DNA from 3 places in the uncultured Ligilactobacillus sp. genome. Region 3 is predicted to be linked to each of the others. Evidence: predicted binding sites of a transcription regulator. Region 3 holds the regulator's gene; each other region holds the start of a gene.

Region 1 (6,029 bases), on a different contig from region 3:
AAGATCGGTGGGATCATGCACAGTTTTAACGGGGATGCAAACTGGGCCGAAAAATTTTTGGACTTAGGGATGGAATTGTCATTTAGTGGTGTCGTGACTTTTGGTAATGCTAAGGAAGTTAAACAGGCAGCTTTGGTGACACCATTGGAGCATATGTTAGTCGAAACAGATGCACCTTATCTGACACCAATGCCATTTCGGGGTAAGATCAATGAACCAGCAATGACCCGCTATACTTTAGAATTTTTAGCTAAAGAAAGGCAAATAGCGCCTGAAAAATTAGCGCAGATCACAACTGCTAATGCAAAGAAAGTGTTGAAGATAAAATGACAGATAAGATGAAGATCAAAGAAGTTATCGTTGTTGAAGGTAAAGATGATACCAAGCGGATCAATTTAGCCGTCAATGCAGATACTCTTGAAACTAGAGGATCTGCGATCAGTGATGAGACACTAGCCCAGATCGAAGAATTGCATGATAAACGCGGAGTCATCGTCTTTACAGACCCTGATTTTTCAGGTGAAAAGATCCGTAAGATCATCCAAGAAGCCGTTCCAGGGGTCAAGCATGCTTTTTTGACTAAAAAAGCTGCTACTCCAGATCACAAGGGCAGTCTTGGCGTTGAACATGCTGATCCAGAGGCGATCAGAGAAGCTTTACGTAATTTATATACAGAAGAGCCAGATGCGATCCCAATGATCAGTCGTGAAGATCTAGCAGTAGCGGGCTTGATATCAGGACCTAAGGCCAAGATCAAACGCCAGATCTTGGGCGAATATTTGCGGATCGGCTATGTCAACGGAAAACAACTCTATAAGCGGTTGAAGCTCTTTCAGATCACACCAGAAGAATTTGCCGCTGCACTAAGATATTTAGAACAAGTAGAGGAAGGGAAAATCGATGAATAATCAATTACCAGAGATCGCCTCACCAACTAGAACGCGGGCGATCATGGAGAGTTATGGTCTGACGTTTAAAAAGAGTTTAGGCCAAAACTTTTTAACTGATATCAATATTTTAAATAAGATCGTGGCCGCTGCTGATGTAACGCCAGAAGATGACGTGATCGAGATCGGACCAGGGATCGGGGCTTTGACTGAACAGCTGGCTAAGAATGCACATCAAGTCATGGCACTAGAGATCGATGACCGTTTGATCCCTGTTTTAGCTGATACTTTGGCACCTTATGATAACGTGACAGTCGTTCATCAAGATGTACTTAAAGCCGATCTAGTGGAATTGATCGCTAAAAATTTTGATGGAAAGCATAAGATCAAGTTGGTGGCTAATTTACCATATTACATTACGACACCGATCATTTTACATCTGTTGGAAGCACCAGTTGATTTTGAGCGTATCGTTGTGATGATGCAAAAAGAAGTGGCTGATCGTTTAGCTGCCGTTCCAGGGACCAAAGATTACGGTTCTTTGAGTGTGGCGGTGCAATACGAGATGGATGCTAAAGTAGCTTTCATCGTGCCTAAAACGGTCTTCATTCCTCAACCTAAAGTTGATTCTGCGATCATTGTATTAGAGAAAAAAAACGTTCAAACCTATCAGCCAGTTGATGAAAAGTTCTTCAAGCAAATGGTCAAAGGCATCTTTTTACATCGACGCAAGAGTCTTTGGAATAATTTGCAAGGAATGTATGGTAAGGCCCCTGAGATCAAAGAAAAGATGCAGACAGCTTTAGCTAAGGTCAAAATCGAACCAGGGATCCGTGCTGAAAAGTTAACGATCGCACAAATGATCGAATTGGCTGATGCTTTAGTCGCTGAAAAAATCGTCAAAAAATAACTTTTAAATATTGAAGTGTTTGTTCGGGTATGGTATAATTGCGTTTTTTGTAAAATTATGTTACAATGCTCTACACAGAGAGGTGAAGCGTATTGCCAACTACATTAGTAAAAATCAAAAGCAAGCTCGACAATTGCATTGGCGCTGGTTTAACGGTAACGTCCCATGTCGGACGCAAAAAAGTTACTAAACGTCATGGGATCTTGCGGGAAACTTTCCCCGCTGTATTTATCGTAGAATTAAGTCACGAAGAAAATGCCGTTGAACGCGTATCATATAGTTACACCGACGTTTTGACCAATAATATCATTTTAGATTTTGATTAAGCGATGAATCGATCATCGCCGATCCTTATTAGGATCTTAGGTACCGAGATTTAATTTTTTGAAACAACAAATAAGCTAGGAGCACCCACTTGCATGGGTCTCTCCTAGCTTATTTTTTAACTTCTTTTAAGCGTAACGCTAAGATTAAAGCTATGGCTTCAATGAGTAAAAAGCAGATAAAGACGCGTGAATAGCTTGATTTTTGGGTGATACTTTGACCGGCACTGCTTAACAATAGAGTCGCGACCATGACACCTAGACTACCAAGTAGCTGGCGGATCGTAGTCGTTAGTGCAGTTGCATGTGAGATCAAGTTTTTAGGGACGGAATTAGCTCCCAGAGTTGTAGCAGGCATCATGACAAAGGCGTTGCCCCCTTCGATCATCATTGAAAAGACGATCAAGAGCGGTAGTCCAAGGTGATCTTGCCATAAGAGCGATCCAGCCCAGCCACTGAGCAACATGCAGACTCCGATCAAAAGAACAGGTTTAAAGCCCCATTTATCGGACAGCTTACCGGTCACAGGATTTAATATGCTCAGTAAAACAGCAGGTAAGACCAAGGAAAGCCCAGAAGCTAACGGACTTAGACCGAGGATCTTTTGATAATAGAGCGGAAAAACGATCGTGACTACGATCAAGGAAACGTAAGAAAGCCCTGTTAGCAATAGCCCAATATCAAAATCTAAATATTTAACGATCCGCAATTCTAGGAGTGGTTCAGTCAGTTTTAGTTGACGATGGCAAAATGCTATCAGTAAACCAAGGCCTGAAAGTAAGAGTAAAGCACTTGATAGAAAGTGGGTGGGATCTTTAAAGGCAGTAAGTGCATATAGCACCATGCATAGCCCAGATCCTTCATAGAATAAAGAGCAAACATCTAATTGGGATGGCTTACGCTCCATGACATCACTGATCGTCACACAAGCGACCAAGAAGATCACGAGCATTAAAAAGCAAAATAGCCAAAAGAGATCTTGCCAACGTAAAAAATTTAAGACGATCCCAGAGATGATCGGCCCAACAGCTAAGGCTGAACCCATGACTAAACCAGCAACTCCCATAGTTTGTCCGCGCTTGTTTTTAGGAGTGATCGTCATCAAGATAGTTTGAAATGACGGAAACAAGATGCCGACAGCAGTAGCCTCTAACAAGCGCCCTAATAGTGCGAGCCAAAAAGTTGGGGCAAAAATTATCATTAAGGTGCCGATCCCAAAGAGGGCTAAGACACTGAGATAGAGATGTTTAAAAGAAATATTACTGAGAAGCCATGGGCTGACTGGTATCATCACGCACATCATTAACATAAAGCCTGTCGTCAACCATTGAATCGTTGCGGCATCAACAGTAAAGAAGTGCATCAAGGCAGGATAAGCAGTTGAAAGTGCTGATTGACTGATCGACATGGTAAAGGTCCCTGCCAATAGGGTAAAAATAAATAGTTTTCGCTTAGTTTCTGTGAGCTCCATTTGATCATCTACTTTCTAAATATGTAAAAAAGTCCGAATTTTAATTTCGGACTTTTTTATAGCATCAAGGATCATTTTTCGCGATGCTTTTTAGCTTCTTGTTCTTTTTCTTCGTTTTCACGACGTCTAGCATCGTTTAGACGGTTTTCTTCAAGCCGATGTTCGAGCTTGGAATCATTACGACGTGTCATATATAAAACTTCCCTTCTACATCTACAAAAATATTATAGTTCTAATGTCTATAAGTTACAAATAAAACGATCCAGAGTAAAACGTTGGTAATATTGTGATTTAATTTAAAAAATTAAAACATATTTTAAGCTAGATGTTTGTGATAAAAGTAACATTGTCTACAAGATAAAAAAAGTTTACGCACGAAATATTGCACAAAATCAATATTTCTAAGGCGTCGGACAACAAATTAAAGAGTGCACAAAATTAACATTTAGTGAACAATACGTTATAATTGACAATGTAAGCGCTGTACAAAGATTGAAAATAAGATTGATTCCTTATGTTTGAAGAAAGGAAGTTTTAAAATGGCACAAAAAATTGATTTTGAAGCGTTAAAGACGATCTCCCCTAGTGAAATTAAACCGCTTCAAGTTTTGGATGAAAATGGTAAAGTGATCGATCCAAACTTTTTCCCAGATCTAAGTGATGAACAGATCGTGGAATTGTTTAAACAAATGTTGTGGTCACGTGTACTAGACGAACGTTCTACCAAGTTGAATCGTCAAGGGCGTTTAGGCTTTTTTGCTCCAACTGCTGGGGAAGAAGCATCTCAGATCGCATCTGAATTTGCGATGGAAAAGACAGATTTCTTATTGCCAGCTTATCGTGATGTTCCTCAATTAGTCTTACATGGGCTACCTTTGGAAAAGGCTTTCTTATGGTCACGTGGGCATGTTTTAGGAAATGAATATCCAGAAGATCTAGCTGCTTTACCACCACAGATCATTATCGGGGCTCAATACGTTCAAGCTGCTGGTGTGGCTTTAGGGTTCAAGAAAAAAGGCGCTAAGAATGTAGCGTATACGTATACTGGTGATGGTGGTACTTCCCAAGGTGATTTTTACGAAGGGATCAACTTTGCAGGTGCATATCAAGCACCTGCGATCTTTGTTGTGCAAAATAACGGTTATGCGATCTCGGTACCAAGAGCAGTTCAAACTGCGGCTCCAACCTTAGCGCAAAAAGGTCTAGCTGCTGGGATCCCAGGTATCCAAGTTGATGGGATGGATGCTTTGGCAGTATATTTAGTCATGAGCGAGGCACGTAAATACAGTGTAGAGGGCAATGGGCCAGTCTTGATCGAGACTTTGACGTATCGATTTGGTCCACATACACTTTCTGGTGATGATCCGCATCGTTATCGGACCGCTGATGAAGAAGCTGAATGGGAAAAGAAAGACCCATTGGTAAGATTGCGCACGTATTTAGATGAAAAAGGTCTCTGGTCAGAAGAACAAGAAGAAGCTTACATTGAAGAAGTAAATGAACAGATCAATGAAGCAATGAAAAAGACTGAACAAGCACCAAAACAAAAGGTGAGTGAATATCTTCAAAATGTCTTTGTAGAAACACCACCGACTTTAGAGGAACAAATTGCAAAATTTGCGGCTAAGGAGGAAGCATAATGGCTAAAACAACGATGATCAAAGCAATTACACAAGCTTTGGAAGATGAATTGAAACGCGATAAAAATGTTTTGGTATTTGGTGAAGACGTTGGTCGAAATGGTGGTGTTTTTCGCGCTACTGATGGTTTACAAGAAAAAGTCGGTGAAGATCAAGTCTTTGATACGCCCTTAGCTGAATCGGGGATCGGTGGTCTAGCAGTTGGGTTAGCCTTGACAGGTTTTCGCCCTGTTCCTGAGATCCAATTCTTTGGTTTTGTCTTTGAAGTTATGGATGAGATCGCAGCTCAGATCGCTCGGACACGGTTCCGTTTAGGTGGTACCCGTAAAATGCCAGTGACTATCAGAGCGCCGTTTGGTGGTGGGGTCCATACGCCAGAACTACACTCTGATAGTTTGGAAGGTCTGATGGCACAAACGCCTGGGTTAAAGGTAGTTATTCCAAGTGATCCATACGATGCCAAGGGCTTATTGACGGCAGCGATCCGCTCAGATGATCCAGTCGTTTTCTTAGAGCATATGAAATTATACCGCTCTTTCAAACAAGAAGTTCCAGATGAATCCTACACCGTAGCCTTAGATAAAGCTGCGGTCAAGCGTGAAGGTAAAGATGTAACGATCATTTCCTACGGTTATATGGTCCATGAAAGTTTACGGGCTGCTGATGAATTAGCTAAAGAAGGTATCGAAGCAGAAGTCGTTGATCTGCGTACAGTTTCACCATTGGATGAAGAAACGATCTTAGAGTCAGTCAAACGCACTGGACGAGTTGTTTTGGTCCAAGAAGCACAACGTCAAG
Region 2 (6,029 bases), on a different contig from region 3:
TTGTAAATATGAGATCGCATTGTTTTCATAGTAGATCTTTTCTGGCAAGCGTACCCATTGTGGACGGTTACGACGTTTAGCAACTGTCTTAATGTTCAAAAGATCACCTGTTGATAAGTTATGTGACAATGAATTTTTCCCCCATGATCCTGTTCCGAGTGTCAAACTTGGACGCAATGCATCCGTATAAATATCACCGATCCCACCGATCGAATCTGGTTGGTTGACTAAGATGCGAGCTGACTTGATCTTGTCACTAAATTCATTGATAAATGGATCTGTTTGAGAACCGATCTGGATCGCAGCATTGTGACCTGCACCTTGGTAATCTAGCAAAGCACCAACGATCTTAACACCGTCATTGCGGTCTTTAGCTTTATAAATAGACAAGAGTGGTGATAATTTTTCAGAGGATAACTTTTCACCGATGTTTTTAGCATCTAATTCAAATAACATCACGTCTTTATCTTCTGGTAAAAAGACACCAGCTTGTTCTGCGATCCAACGTGCACTCTTACCTGCGACTGGACCATTTACCCCGTGATTATCATTAAAGACAAAATCTTCGATCTTAGCATAGTCTTCTTTTGGTACTAAATATGCACCTTTTTCTTGCATCTTTTGTAACCAAGCGTCATAGACTGGAGCTTCAACAACAGCTGAGTTTTCTGTCGCACAGATCATCCCATTATCAAAACGCTTAGACATCAAAAGATCTTCGACAGCACGGTCTAAGTTGGCTGTGTGATCAACAAAAACCGCCCCGTTACCTGCACCGACACCCATTGACGGGTTACCTGAGCGTAACGCTGCATTGACCATTCCTGGACCACCAGTTGCCAAGATAGATGCGATCTTTGGATTTTGGATCAAACCAGTTGTGTTTTCAAGCGATGGTTTTTCGACCCATTGAATGATATTTTTTGGTGCTCCAGCTGCTAGTGCTGCCTCATAGATGATCTTAGCTGCGTGTACTGAACAGTTTTGTGCTTGTGGGTGGAAAGCAAAGACGATCGCATTGCGAGTCTTTAAAGCCATTAAAGCCTTGAACATTGTGGTCGAAGTTGGATTGGTCGTTGGTACGATCCCTGCTAAGACACCTAATGGAGCTGCGATCTTAACTTGGCCTTTGATCTTATCTTCCGAAATGACACCGACTGTCTTTTCATTTTTGATCAAATTATAAATATTTTCTGTCGCAAACCGGTTCTTAGTATCCTTATCTTCAACTACCCCACGTCCAGTTTCATCGACTGCTTCGTGAGCTAAAGTCAAAGCTGCTTCAGAGCCAGCTAAAGCTGCGGCAGCTACGATCTTATCAACTTGTTCTTGCGTAAAGGTCGCATATTCTTGTTCTGCCTTTAACGCTTTTTCGACCAAGCCATCGGTATAAACGCGAGCTGCTTGCATCTTTGCTTCCTTTTCTTCTGGAGTTAATACTTTTTTCTTTGGCTTTTCTTTGCTCATCTATCTGGAACCTCCCAAAATAATTAAACTAAAAGTGACTAGTAATTCACTCGATAAACTTTTTCGTGAATACTTTCACTAACTATATTAACCCTTATTGATACCGATTTCAATTTATTTTACTCTTTCTTAAACAAGAAATACGCCCAGCCGAAACAGCGCTTACTTTATGTAAAAATTAACTTTTTGTTCATATACTCCAAAAAACATTTTTTTAGGCAACTCCATCAAAAAACCATAATTTTTTTAGCTAACACCTAATACTTTGTGCATTTTTTATCTTATTTACAGCAACCGTGTTCGACAATGCAAACACGGGACTCACCACGATGCAAAGACACATCTTGATAAGTCCCGTGTTATTATACGACGTTTAACCAGCTACAAATGCCGGTAGACCCTTGACCGCCCGATAGATAGCTTGTTCTACTTGGATCCCCGTCAAATTCTTAGCCACCGCAAAACCTTGGAATTGATCCTTGATCTTGGCTAAAGCATAACTCGTGTTGTGTTTATTTTGGTTTTGGACCATGATCACATAATCCGCTTCATTCAAGCGCCGTGAGAAATAATTTTCTGGATCACGGCGATGATAGAATGCATCGACCATCAGCATCTTACCATTGTGCGCCTCAATGATCGCTTCGTATTTATCACGATATAATTCGCGCCCGACAACGATCCCGACTGTCTTACCTTCTAGATCAAATTCGATCGTCGGTTGATATTGTGGTTTAGGACCCTTCTCTTTTTTTGGAGCTGGCGTGGCGACTTTTTCTTGGCGTTCAGGATAGACCCAAGCTAGCGAGATATCTTCATTTTGACGTTCACCACGCAATTGGGCATACCAACGCAACCGCACGATACTGCCTTCATGGATATTATATGCTTGAGCTGGGATCTTATACTCAAATAATTCGCCATCGACTCGAAGCTTTTTCCCACTTACATTGCGTTTAACGATCAGTTCATTATCGGTGTTGACCTCAACTACCCCACGATCAAAGGTCACCGTATTAGGATAATACGACTCAGCTGGTCGTCTGATCAATTTTGTGATCCGAGGTGAATCCGTATGGGCGTTGCTGACTAAGATCGCATCGCCATTTTTAGGATTGAATTGATTCCGGATCGTTTCTCTAAATCTCAATTCTTTATTGTTTTTATTATAGGCTTTAAAACCGATCCGACGCGTTGAGACTTTATAGACCATTACCATATCAAATAGTCGCTCAAAGATCTTTGGGTCTTTTTGCACCCAATTGTCCAACGCTTGACTATCACCTTTTTCACTCAACAAAGTTTGCAAAGTTTGCGAAGTTCGATCTATTTTAGCCTTTTCTTTGCTCTCTTCGGTAGGTTCATCCACCAGCGGTTCAACTTTTTTTGCCGCTGGTTTAGACTCCTTTTCAACTTTTTCTACTAGTTTTGATCTTGATCCAATTTCTCCTTCAGGCTGAGCCTGCGGACCTTCCTCTTCATCTTCTTTTACTTCAGGTGTTACTGATGTTTGCTTTTCTTCGATCACTTTAGCTGAACTTCCCTTAGCTGCCATTTGTAAGATCAACTGGATCGCTTTAGCACCAAGAGTTAGTTCCTGCTCACTATTCCCCATCACATCGAGCAATTGTTGTACTTCTTTGCGATAATCATGCATCTGCAGATTCCCCTTTCTTAATTTACTAAAATTTTCGCCCACACTTCTATTCTAAACCACTACTCGTAAAAGATATACAAGAAAAAAAATAAGACGTTGGCAAAAATACCAACATCTTATCAAGTAACTATTTGCTGACTGAATATGGCGTTCCATCCAAGGTTTGGTTCAAGCCATCGATCGTTTCATCGCCGATATATTCAGCGGTTTTCTTTTCCAAATCGACCTTAACATTTTTCACGACGCGACTTAAACTTTCACGCACTTTCTTAGCGCAACCTTCACATTTCATACCTTCAACTTTTACTGTATGTTTTTCCATTACTGTCATCCTCACTTAGTTTAATTTTACGCGGTTCAACCGCAAAGCATTCAAAACAACTGATACCGAACTAAAACTCATGCACAAAGCAGCGATCATTGGGTCAAGCAACGGTCCACCAAAAAACGTCAATACGCCTAAAGCGATTGGAATACCGAGACAGTTGTAGAAAAAGGCCCAGAAGAGATTTTCTTTGATGTTGACCAAAGTCTTGTGACTCAACAATAGTGCTTGGGCTAGTGAACTGAGATCTGAATTCATCAAAACGACATCAGCAGAATCGATCGCCACATCAGTCCCATTGCCGATCGCAACTCCGACATCTGCATTAGCTAAAGCCGGCGCATCATTGATACCATCTCCGACCATCGCGACCTTTTGTCCCTTAGCTTGTAATTCTAAGACGACCTCTGCTTTATCAGCCGGCAAGACATCACTGATAACTTCACTGATCTGAACTTGTTTGGCGATCGCTTTAGCAGTCTTTTCATTATCGCCCGTCAACATCACGATCCTTGCTCCTAACTTATGCAGTTGTGCTATCGCACGGTGACTATCTTTTTTTAGTGGATCTTGGACAGCGATCACACCTAATAAGTCTTTTTCAGTGCTCAAAAACATCACCGTTTTACCAGCTTGCGTCAAAGCCTGGGCCTGTTTTAATAGTGGTGTTTCAGTTGGGAGCTTTTGTTTGACTAAAAGTTTATAGTTGCCCAAAAAATACATCACTCCATCGATCTTAGCCGTCAATCCCTGCCCAGGCAAGGTCTCAAAGTCACTGACAGGTAGCGTTTCAGCCGTTGACGCCTGTAAGATCGCATGGGCTAACGGATGCTTAGTATAAAATTCTAGGCTAGCTGCTAACTGTAAGATCGTGGTTGGATCTATCCCTGGTCTAGCCAAAATATCGGTCACCACTGGTTTTCCTTGAGTGATCGTTCCCGTCTTATCCAAGACTACCGTTGTCACTTGAGATAGCTGTTCTAAAGCTGTTCCATTTTTGAACAAGATCCCCGCTTTGGCGGCTTTACCAGTCCCGACCATGATCGCAGTCGGGGTCGCTAGCCCTAGAGCACATGGACAAGCGATCACTAAAACCGAAACAAAGATCGTTAAACTAAAGCCTAACGAATGCCCCGTCAAAAGCCACGCCAGTGCGCCTAGAGTTGCGATCACCATGATCACTGGCACAAAATATCCAGCTATCTGATCGGCTAGCCGTGCGATCGGAGCCTTTGAACCCTGTGCTTTAGCGACCAAGGCTACGATCTGTGAAAGTGCCGTTTGACTTCCGATCCGCGTTGCACGACAGGTCAATTGACCAACTTGGCTGACCGTCCCAGCACTCACGAGGTCCCCAGTGCTTTTGGCTACCGGCAAGCTCTCACCAGTCAACATCGATTCATCGACAGTCGTCTCACCTGCCAAGACGATACCATCGACAGGAATGCTCTGTCCTGCTTGAACCAAAAAGGTATCCCCGACTTTAAGCTCTGAAACAGGCACTTCTTTGGTCTGCCCCTTGGCTACGACTAGCAAGGCTTTTTTAGGTACCAATGTCAAAAGCGAGGTCAAAGCAAAATTAGTCTTTTGCTTTGAGAGATCTTCAAAGTACTTGCCTAACATGACAAGAGCAACGATCATTCCAGCTGCCTCGTAGTAGAGATCATAGTGTTGCCCTGTTACTACAGCTAGATAAGTATTTACCAAACTGTACAAAAGCGCCGCACCACTTCCAACTAGGACTAACGAATCCATGTTAGGATGCCAGGCAAATAATGCTTTAGCGCCTGTGATCAAGTAGTCTTTGCCAAACCACAATACTGGTGAAACTAACGCAAGCTGGATCAAACTAGCACTTTTAGGACTATGCATCACATCTAAAAATTTCGGAAATCCTAGTCCCATCATTGGTCCCATCGCAACTAAGAGCAAAACGCTCGCAAAGATCAAAGCTCCGATCATTTGTCGCTTTTTATGCACTAAACGAGCTTTAGTCTGGGCTTGCTTTGCTTCAAATTCAGCTTGATCAAGAGTATTGGACAGGGTCGCTACATAACCTGCATTTTTGACCGCCTGCATGATCTTTTGCACACTGATCTGGGATCCATGTTCAACTTGCATGCTCTCCGTTGCCAAATTGACGAAAACATCAGTGACATCCGGCAGTTGTGCTACTGCTTTTTCGACCGTTTGCGCACAACTAGCACAGACCATCCCTTCGATCGCAAAATTATCTTTTCCCATCTACCTCACCTCTAATCGTTTACAGTTGTAGTTTATCACAAAACAAGCCTAAGGTGATACTAAAAAGCTCATTTTACCAGCCGTAATATAAAGTCACGACTATCGCCAAAATAGGGTAAGAGAAAAAGCCTAATAAGGCAAAACAAACTAAGCGAAATAAATTCTTGCCCCATTCAGGAAATCCAGCTAAAAATTTAGCAGTACATAAACGATACAAGATCAACAAAAACAGCGGTAAGACTAACACGACTCCGCCAATGTTGACCACCAGCGTAAATAAAGTAAAGGCTTGACTAGCAGCCGTTTTTGAAGCTAACAACCATAATGCTGACCCTG
Region 3 (6,029 bases):
AAGACCACTAAAGCCAATGAGATCACTGCCCCCAATAGATTGAAACAAGAATTTAAGATCCAGTGCTTACCCTTGTGGCGCTTCCAATGGATCAACATCCCTGATTGTGAGAGAGTAAATGGCACAAAGACCCCGACTGCATACAATGGGATCAATAAATTAGTCTGACCGTTAAAGATAAAGATCAACACGATCGCCCCGATCGCTAGCGCAATGATCCCATTGGAATAACCTAAACGATCACCTTTATCCATAAACATATGAGGCATAAATTTATCCTTGGCCAAGTTATAGGCTAAGATCGGAAAAGCCGAAAAACCAGTATTAGCTGCCACTGCCAAGATCATAGCAGTTGATAATTGCAGTAAATAGTAGAAAATACCATGACCAAAAACAGCACCTGCAATCTGAGAAAGCACCGTTTGTTTAGGATCTGGTAAAATACCTAGATAATAACTCAAAAAGGTGATCCCACTAAAGAAGACTGCTAAGATCAATGACATGATCGCCAAAGTGTTTGCCGCATTACGCTTTTTAGGCTCTTTAAAATTAGGAACTGCATTACTGATAGCTTCTACCCCAGTCAATGAAGATGAACCTGCTGAAAAAGCTTTTAAAAATAGTAATAACGACATTCCTGGTACTGTATCACCAATATGAGCTGCGGCTGAATATTGGATCTTACCTGTTACAATATTAAACAAGCCTAAAGCGACCATCGAAACGATCATGATCACAAAAAAGTACACCGGGATCGTCAGAAACGAAGCTGATTCACGCATCCCCCGTAAATTCAGTGTCATGATAAATAAGACGATCACAACAGAGAGAAAAACACTGTGTGCTTGTAAGCTCGGGATCGCTGATGTAATAGCTTCTGTCCCAGATGTAACCGAAACAGCCACAGTCAGCATATAATCAACTAAAAGTGATCCGCCAGCAACTAAGCCTGCGCTTGTCCCCCAATTTTTAGTCGCAACTACATAAGCACCGCCCCCAGAAGGATAAGCATTGATGATCTGACGATACGACATTGTGATCGCAAACAACAAAAGTAACACGATCCCAGCAGCTGGTAATGCATACCAGGTCGCAGCAGCCGATAAAATAAATAGTGCTGTTGTGATCTGTTCTGTCCCGTATGCCACTGATGACAACGCATCCGAGGAAAGCAAGGCCAAAGCTTTGAATTTAGTCAAAGACTGCCCACTTTCTTCAGCAGTTTTTAGCGGTTGTCCGATCAATAATCTCTTTAAATATCGATACATAAACAGAAAAACCCCTTTTAGCTAGTTAGCCATTTTGATAGCTACTGGCTGATTAGATTTTAAATTCAAAAATTCTAGGTCACTTCAAAAAGTAACAGTTGAATTTTACACCAATCTCACAAAAAAAGCATCCTAAAATTTTAGGATGCTTCAAAAAATTTTTATTTAACTTGCTTACATCATTGGCCCTTGTGGCATTTGAGCTGCAACATCATTGTTTTCTTCTGGTTTATCAGCTACAACTGCTTCAGTTGTTAACAACAGAGCTGAGACAGAAGCAGCATTTTGTAGTGCTGAACGAGTTACTTTGGTTGGGTCAACGATACCAGCTTCGATCATATCGACCCATTCATCAGTAGCAGCGTTATAACCGACACCGGCTTTTTGTTCTTTAAGTTTTTCAACGATCACAGAACCTTCTTTACCAGCATTGATCGCGATTTGACGAACTGGTTCTTCAAGAGCACGTTTAACAATGTTGATACCTGTTTGGACATCACCAGCTTCACTCAAAGTAGCTACATCATCGATCACATCGATCAAGGCTGTTCCACCACCAGGAACAAAGCCTTCTTCAACAGCTGCGCGTGTAGCATTCAAAGCGTCTTCGATCCGGTATTTGCGTTCTTTTAATTCGGTTTCAGTAGCAGCCCCGACTTTGATAACGGCTACCCCACCAGCTAATTTGGCTAAACGTTCTTGGAGTTTTTCTTTATCAAATTCAGAGGTCGTTTCAGCGATCTGCTTTTTGAGTTGTTCAACACGTTCAGCGATCTGTGCTTTATCGCCAGCACCTTCAACGATCGTTGTATTTTCTTTTGTAACTGTTACACGACCAGCTGTCCCTAATTGATCTAAAGTCGTATCCTTTAATTGAAGACCAAGGTCATCCGTGATCACAGTTGCACCAGTTAAAACAGCGATATCTTGTAACATTTCTTTACGACGATCACCAAAACCTGGAGCTTTAACAGCTACTACATTGAATGTCCCACGGATCTTGTTCAAAACAAGCGTAGGCAATGCTTCACCATCAACATCGTCAGCAATGATCAACAATGGACGACCTTGTTCAACGATGGATTGTAATAATGGTAAAACTTCTTGGATGTTAGAGATCTTCTTATCAGTTACCAAGATATATGGATTTTCAAGATCTGCTTCCATCTTATCATTGTCAGTTACCATGTATTGAGAAAGATAACCACGATCAAATTGCATACCTTCAACAACATCTAGTGAAGTATCGATCCCTTTGGATTCTTCGATCGTGATCACACCGTCGTTACCGACCTTTTCCATGGCATCAGCGATCAATTTACCAACTTCTTCATTAGCTGAAGAAATAGATGCGATCTGAGCAATATCACTCTTAGATTCAACTTTGTGTGACATCTTGTGCAAAGCATCTACTGCAGCTTTAGTAGCCAATTCGATCCCGCGACGGATACCTACTGGGTTAGCACCAGCCGTCACATTTTTCATTCCTTCGTTAACGATCGATTGTGTCAAAACAGTAGCTGTTGTTGTACCATCGCCAGCAATATCATTAGTCTTGGAAGCTACTTCAGCTACAAGCTTAGCACCCATATTTTCAAAATGATCTTCTAATTCGATCGCCTTAGCGATCGTTACACCATCATTTGTGATCGTTGGTGTGCCGTATGATTGTTCCAAAACAACATTACGACCCTTAGGACCGATCGTTGATTTTACAGTATCAGCTAACTTATCTACACCAGCAAGCATCTTTGCGCGTGCATCTTCTGAAAACTTGATTTCTTTTGCCATTTCTAATTCACCTCATACGAATTAAATTCAATGTTTACTTATATATTTATTCCACAACGGCAAGAATATCTTTTTCGTGCATTACTAAATATTCTTGACCTTCAAATTCAACTTGAGCACCAGCGTACTTGTCAAAAACGACAACATCACCGACTTTAAGTGTCATTTCTAATTTTTTGCCATCATCAAGGATACGTCCCGTACCAACAGCAACAACTTTAGCTGTTTGTGGTTTTTCTTTAGCACCGCCAGCTAAAACGATCCCACCCACAGTTTTTTCTTCTTCTTTTTCGACCTCTAAAATCACGCGATCTCCTAATGGTTTAAGCACGTTATATCCCTCCAAATTCTTTTTAGCACTCTAACAACCTGAGTGCTAATCGATTACAACTATTACTATACTAACTTTACTTTTAAATTGCAAGTATTTTATCACTCATACCCCAAGAGTGCTAAAATATTTTTGAAATTGGTTTGAATAAATAGCGGTAAAAACATATAATCTAACTATTGAAACTTTATAGTTAGGATCTTTATTGATGAAAAAACAGTTACAGTTAAATTCACTTATCATTTTAAGTATCTATTGTGGCACAATGACTCTGCCCCCTTTATTGTGGATGATCTTCAAAAATGCCTGGTATTACCCAGCCGTGACCGTTTTAGATCTCATTGGTTGTTGTATGATGCTCTACTTGGCGCACAAATTTCCTTTTAAAGATCGTTTTTTGCGCACTTCAAAAAAGCTTGCACTTCGCCAAGAAATCTATTACATTATTTTTGGTACACTAGCGCTTGTTTTGTTGCAATGGCTAAGTTCATATATAGAGATCAATTTTCTCGGACAGCCTAGTTATTCGGCTAATACTGGGTATCTTTTGGCAGTTCTTACCAAATATCCATATTATTTGGTAAATATTGTCATTTTAGCTCCGATCATGGAAGAATTCGTCTTTCGCAAAGTCTTATTTGCTAATCTCGGCTCCGTGATCGACCCAATAGGAGCTGCCCTTGCCTCTAGTTTACTCTTTAGTTTCGCTCATCAAGACGGACATTATTTGACTTATGCTGGTATTGGACTGGTACTTTGTTTTCTATATGCTAAGACAGGCCGTTTACGCATCACGATCTTAGCCCATAGCTTAATGAACTTGCTTATTATTATAAGTGCTTGGTAACAAAAAAGGATGTGTGGTACACACATCCTTTTTCATAGTTATTCAAAGTGTTGCAAAAAATAGATCAAGGTCTGCAATTCATTAGTCAGATCGACATTTTGGACGCGAACATCGTTAGGGACCGTGATCCGCAATGGAGTAAAGTTCAAGATCCCCTTGATGCCTGCTGCAACTAATTCATCAGTCACGGTCTGAGCTTTATCAGCTGGAACCGTCAAGATCGCGATCTCTATTTGCTGTAGTTGGAGTTGCTCTTGCATATCTTCCATCGGATAGACTGGGATCCCACTTTGGATCAAACCAGTGATCTTTGGGTCGATATCAAAGGCCGCACTGATCCGCGCGTTATTGCTCTTGTGAAAGTTATAATTCAATAACGCATGGCCTAGATTGCCCACTCCGATCAAAGCTACATTATTTAATTTATCTTGACGTAGCGTTTTTTTGAAAAATGCTTGCAAGCTTGTGATATCATAACCGTAGCCACGCTTGCCTAAAGCACCAAAATATGAGAGATCACGTCGGATCGTTGCTGGATCTATCTTAACAGCTTCAGCTAATTCAGTCGAAGAGACATGCTTTTTACCAGCATCCGCTAAAATATTGAGATAGCGGTAATAGATCGGCAAACGTTTTGCCGTTGCCTTAGGAATATTTGGGTTCACCATCTAGTTTCTCCTCTCAGATTACTCAATATGATAAATTTTAGCATAACAACTGTACTAAAAAAATTAAAAAATTGTAAATTAATTCACAATGTAACTAATAATTGCTGTCTTAGCGCAGTTTTAATTTTTTAACTTTGTGAATCGACTAATTATTCAAGTAGGTGAAAAAATGATTTTATTACAAGCACAACAAGTCGCTCGCCATTTTGGTGCGGATGTCTTATTTGAAAATATCGATCTCGATATTCAGGAACATTCTCGTATCGCTTTGGTCGGAAAAAACGGTGCCGGTAAATCGACACTTTTAAAAATGATCATCGGTGAACAGGCTCCTGACAAAGGTCAGATCGTAACAAAAAAAGGCTTAACAATGGGCTATCTTGCCCAAAATACTGGGCTTGAATCCGATAAGACGATCTATGAAGAAATGCTTAGCGTCTTTGATAATTTACGCCAAATGGAACAAGATCTCCACAAATTAGAGGCACAGATCGCTGATCCAAATGCAGATCATGCCTCAAAAGCTTATCAACAATTACTAAGTCGCTATGATCAACTATTACATGATTTTAAAGAGCAAAACGGCTATGGTTATGAAAATGAGATCCGTTCTGTTTTACACGGTTTTCATTTTTATCCAGAAGATCACGAGCGCCCGATCGCCTCGCTTTCTGGAGGCCAAAAGACCCGCCTTGCCTTGGCTAAATTACTTTTGGAAAAACGCGATCTTTTGATCTTAGACGAACCAACTAACCACTTAGATATTGAAACTTTAACTTGGTTAGAAGCTTATATCCAAAATTATCAAGGCGCTCTCTTGATCGTTTCTCATGACCGCTATTTTCTAGATAAGATCGTCAATGAAGTTTATGAGATCACACATGGTAAAGCTCACTACTACAAAGGAAATTATTCCAACTATATCACGGAACGTGAAAAAAGAGCTCAGTTAGCGTGGAAGAACTATGAAAAACAACAGACCGAGATCCATAAACTCGAAGATTTCGTCAACAAAAATCTCGTGCGGGCTTCTACAACTAAACGAGCTCAAAGCAAACGTAAACAGCTCGAAAAAATGGATCGCCTCGATCGTCCTGAAGGGCCTGAAAAAAATATGCATTTTC

What was found. Region 3 encodes Rex, which represses fermentation and respiration genes when NADH is low (regulators of the CRP and FNR family bind a similar motif). Its sites were predicted from a motif close to TTGTGAANTANTTCACAA; they were not measured.
Region 1: a site for Rex is predicted at 3,876-3,893, ahead of pdhA (pyruvate dehydrogenase (acetyl-transferring) E1 component subunit alpha). Genes of this name have one in related genera too.
Region 2: a site for Rex is predicted at 1,531-1,548, ahead of adhE (bifunctional acetaldehyde-CoA/alcohol dehydrogenase). Genes of this name have one in related genera too.

The regions. Positions count from the first base shown of each region.
Region 1 is NZ_CAQLEL010000074.1:22,606-28,634, reverse strand. It holds gene Q9Q35_RS04750 (TatD family hydrolase) at 1-330, shown strand, start outside; gene rnmV (ribonuclease M5) at 339-908, shown strand; gene rsmA (16S rRNA (adenine(1518)-N(6)/adenine(1519)-N(6))-dimethyltransferase RsmA) at 901-1,797, shown strand; gene Q9Q35_RS04735 (Veg family protein) at 1,890-2,123, shown strand; gene Q9Q35_RS04730 (MFS transporter) at 2,233-3,591, opposite strand; gene pdhA (pyruvate dehydrogenase (acetyl-transferring) E1 component subunit alpha) at 4,131-5,231, shown strand; gene Q9Q35_RS04720 (alpha-ketoacid dehydrogenase subunit beta) at 5,231-6,029, shown strand, end outside.
Region 2 is NZ_CAQLEL010000065.1:5,863-11,891, reverse strand. It holds gene adhE (bifunctional acetaldehyde-CoA/alcohol dehydrogenase) at 1-1,467, opposite strand, end outside; gene Q9Q35_RS03605 (hypothetical protein) at 1,841-3,124, opposite strand; gene Q9Q35_RS03600 (heavy-metal-associated domain-containing protein) at 3,252-3,446, opposite strand; gene Q9Q35_RS03595 (cation-translocating P-type ATPase) at 3,462-5,693, opposite strand; gene Q9Q35_RS03590 (hypothetical protein) at 5,767-6,029, opposite strand, start outside.
Region 3 is NZ_CAQLEL010000081.1:14,975-21,003, reverse strand. It holds gene Q9Q35_RS05560 (APC family permease) at 1-1,268, opposite strand, end outside; gene groL (chaperonin GroEL) at 1,443-3,059, opposite strand; gene groES (co-chaperone GroES) at 3,106-3,390, opposite strand; gene Q9Q35_RS05545 (CPBP family intramembrane glutamic endopeptidase) at 3,599-4,237, shown strand; gene Q9Q35_RS05540 (redox-sensing transcriptional repressor Rex) at 4,276-4,905, opposite strand; gene Q9Q35_RS05535 (ATP-binding cassette domain-containing protein) at 5,075-6,029, shown strand, end outside.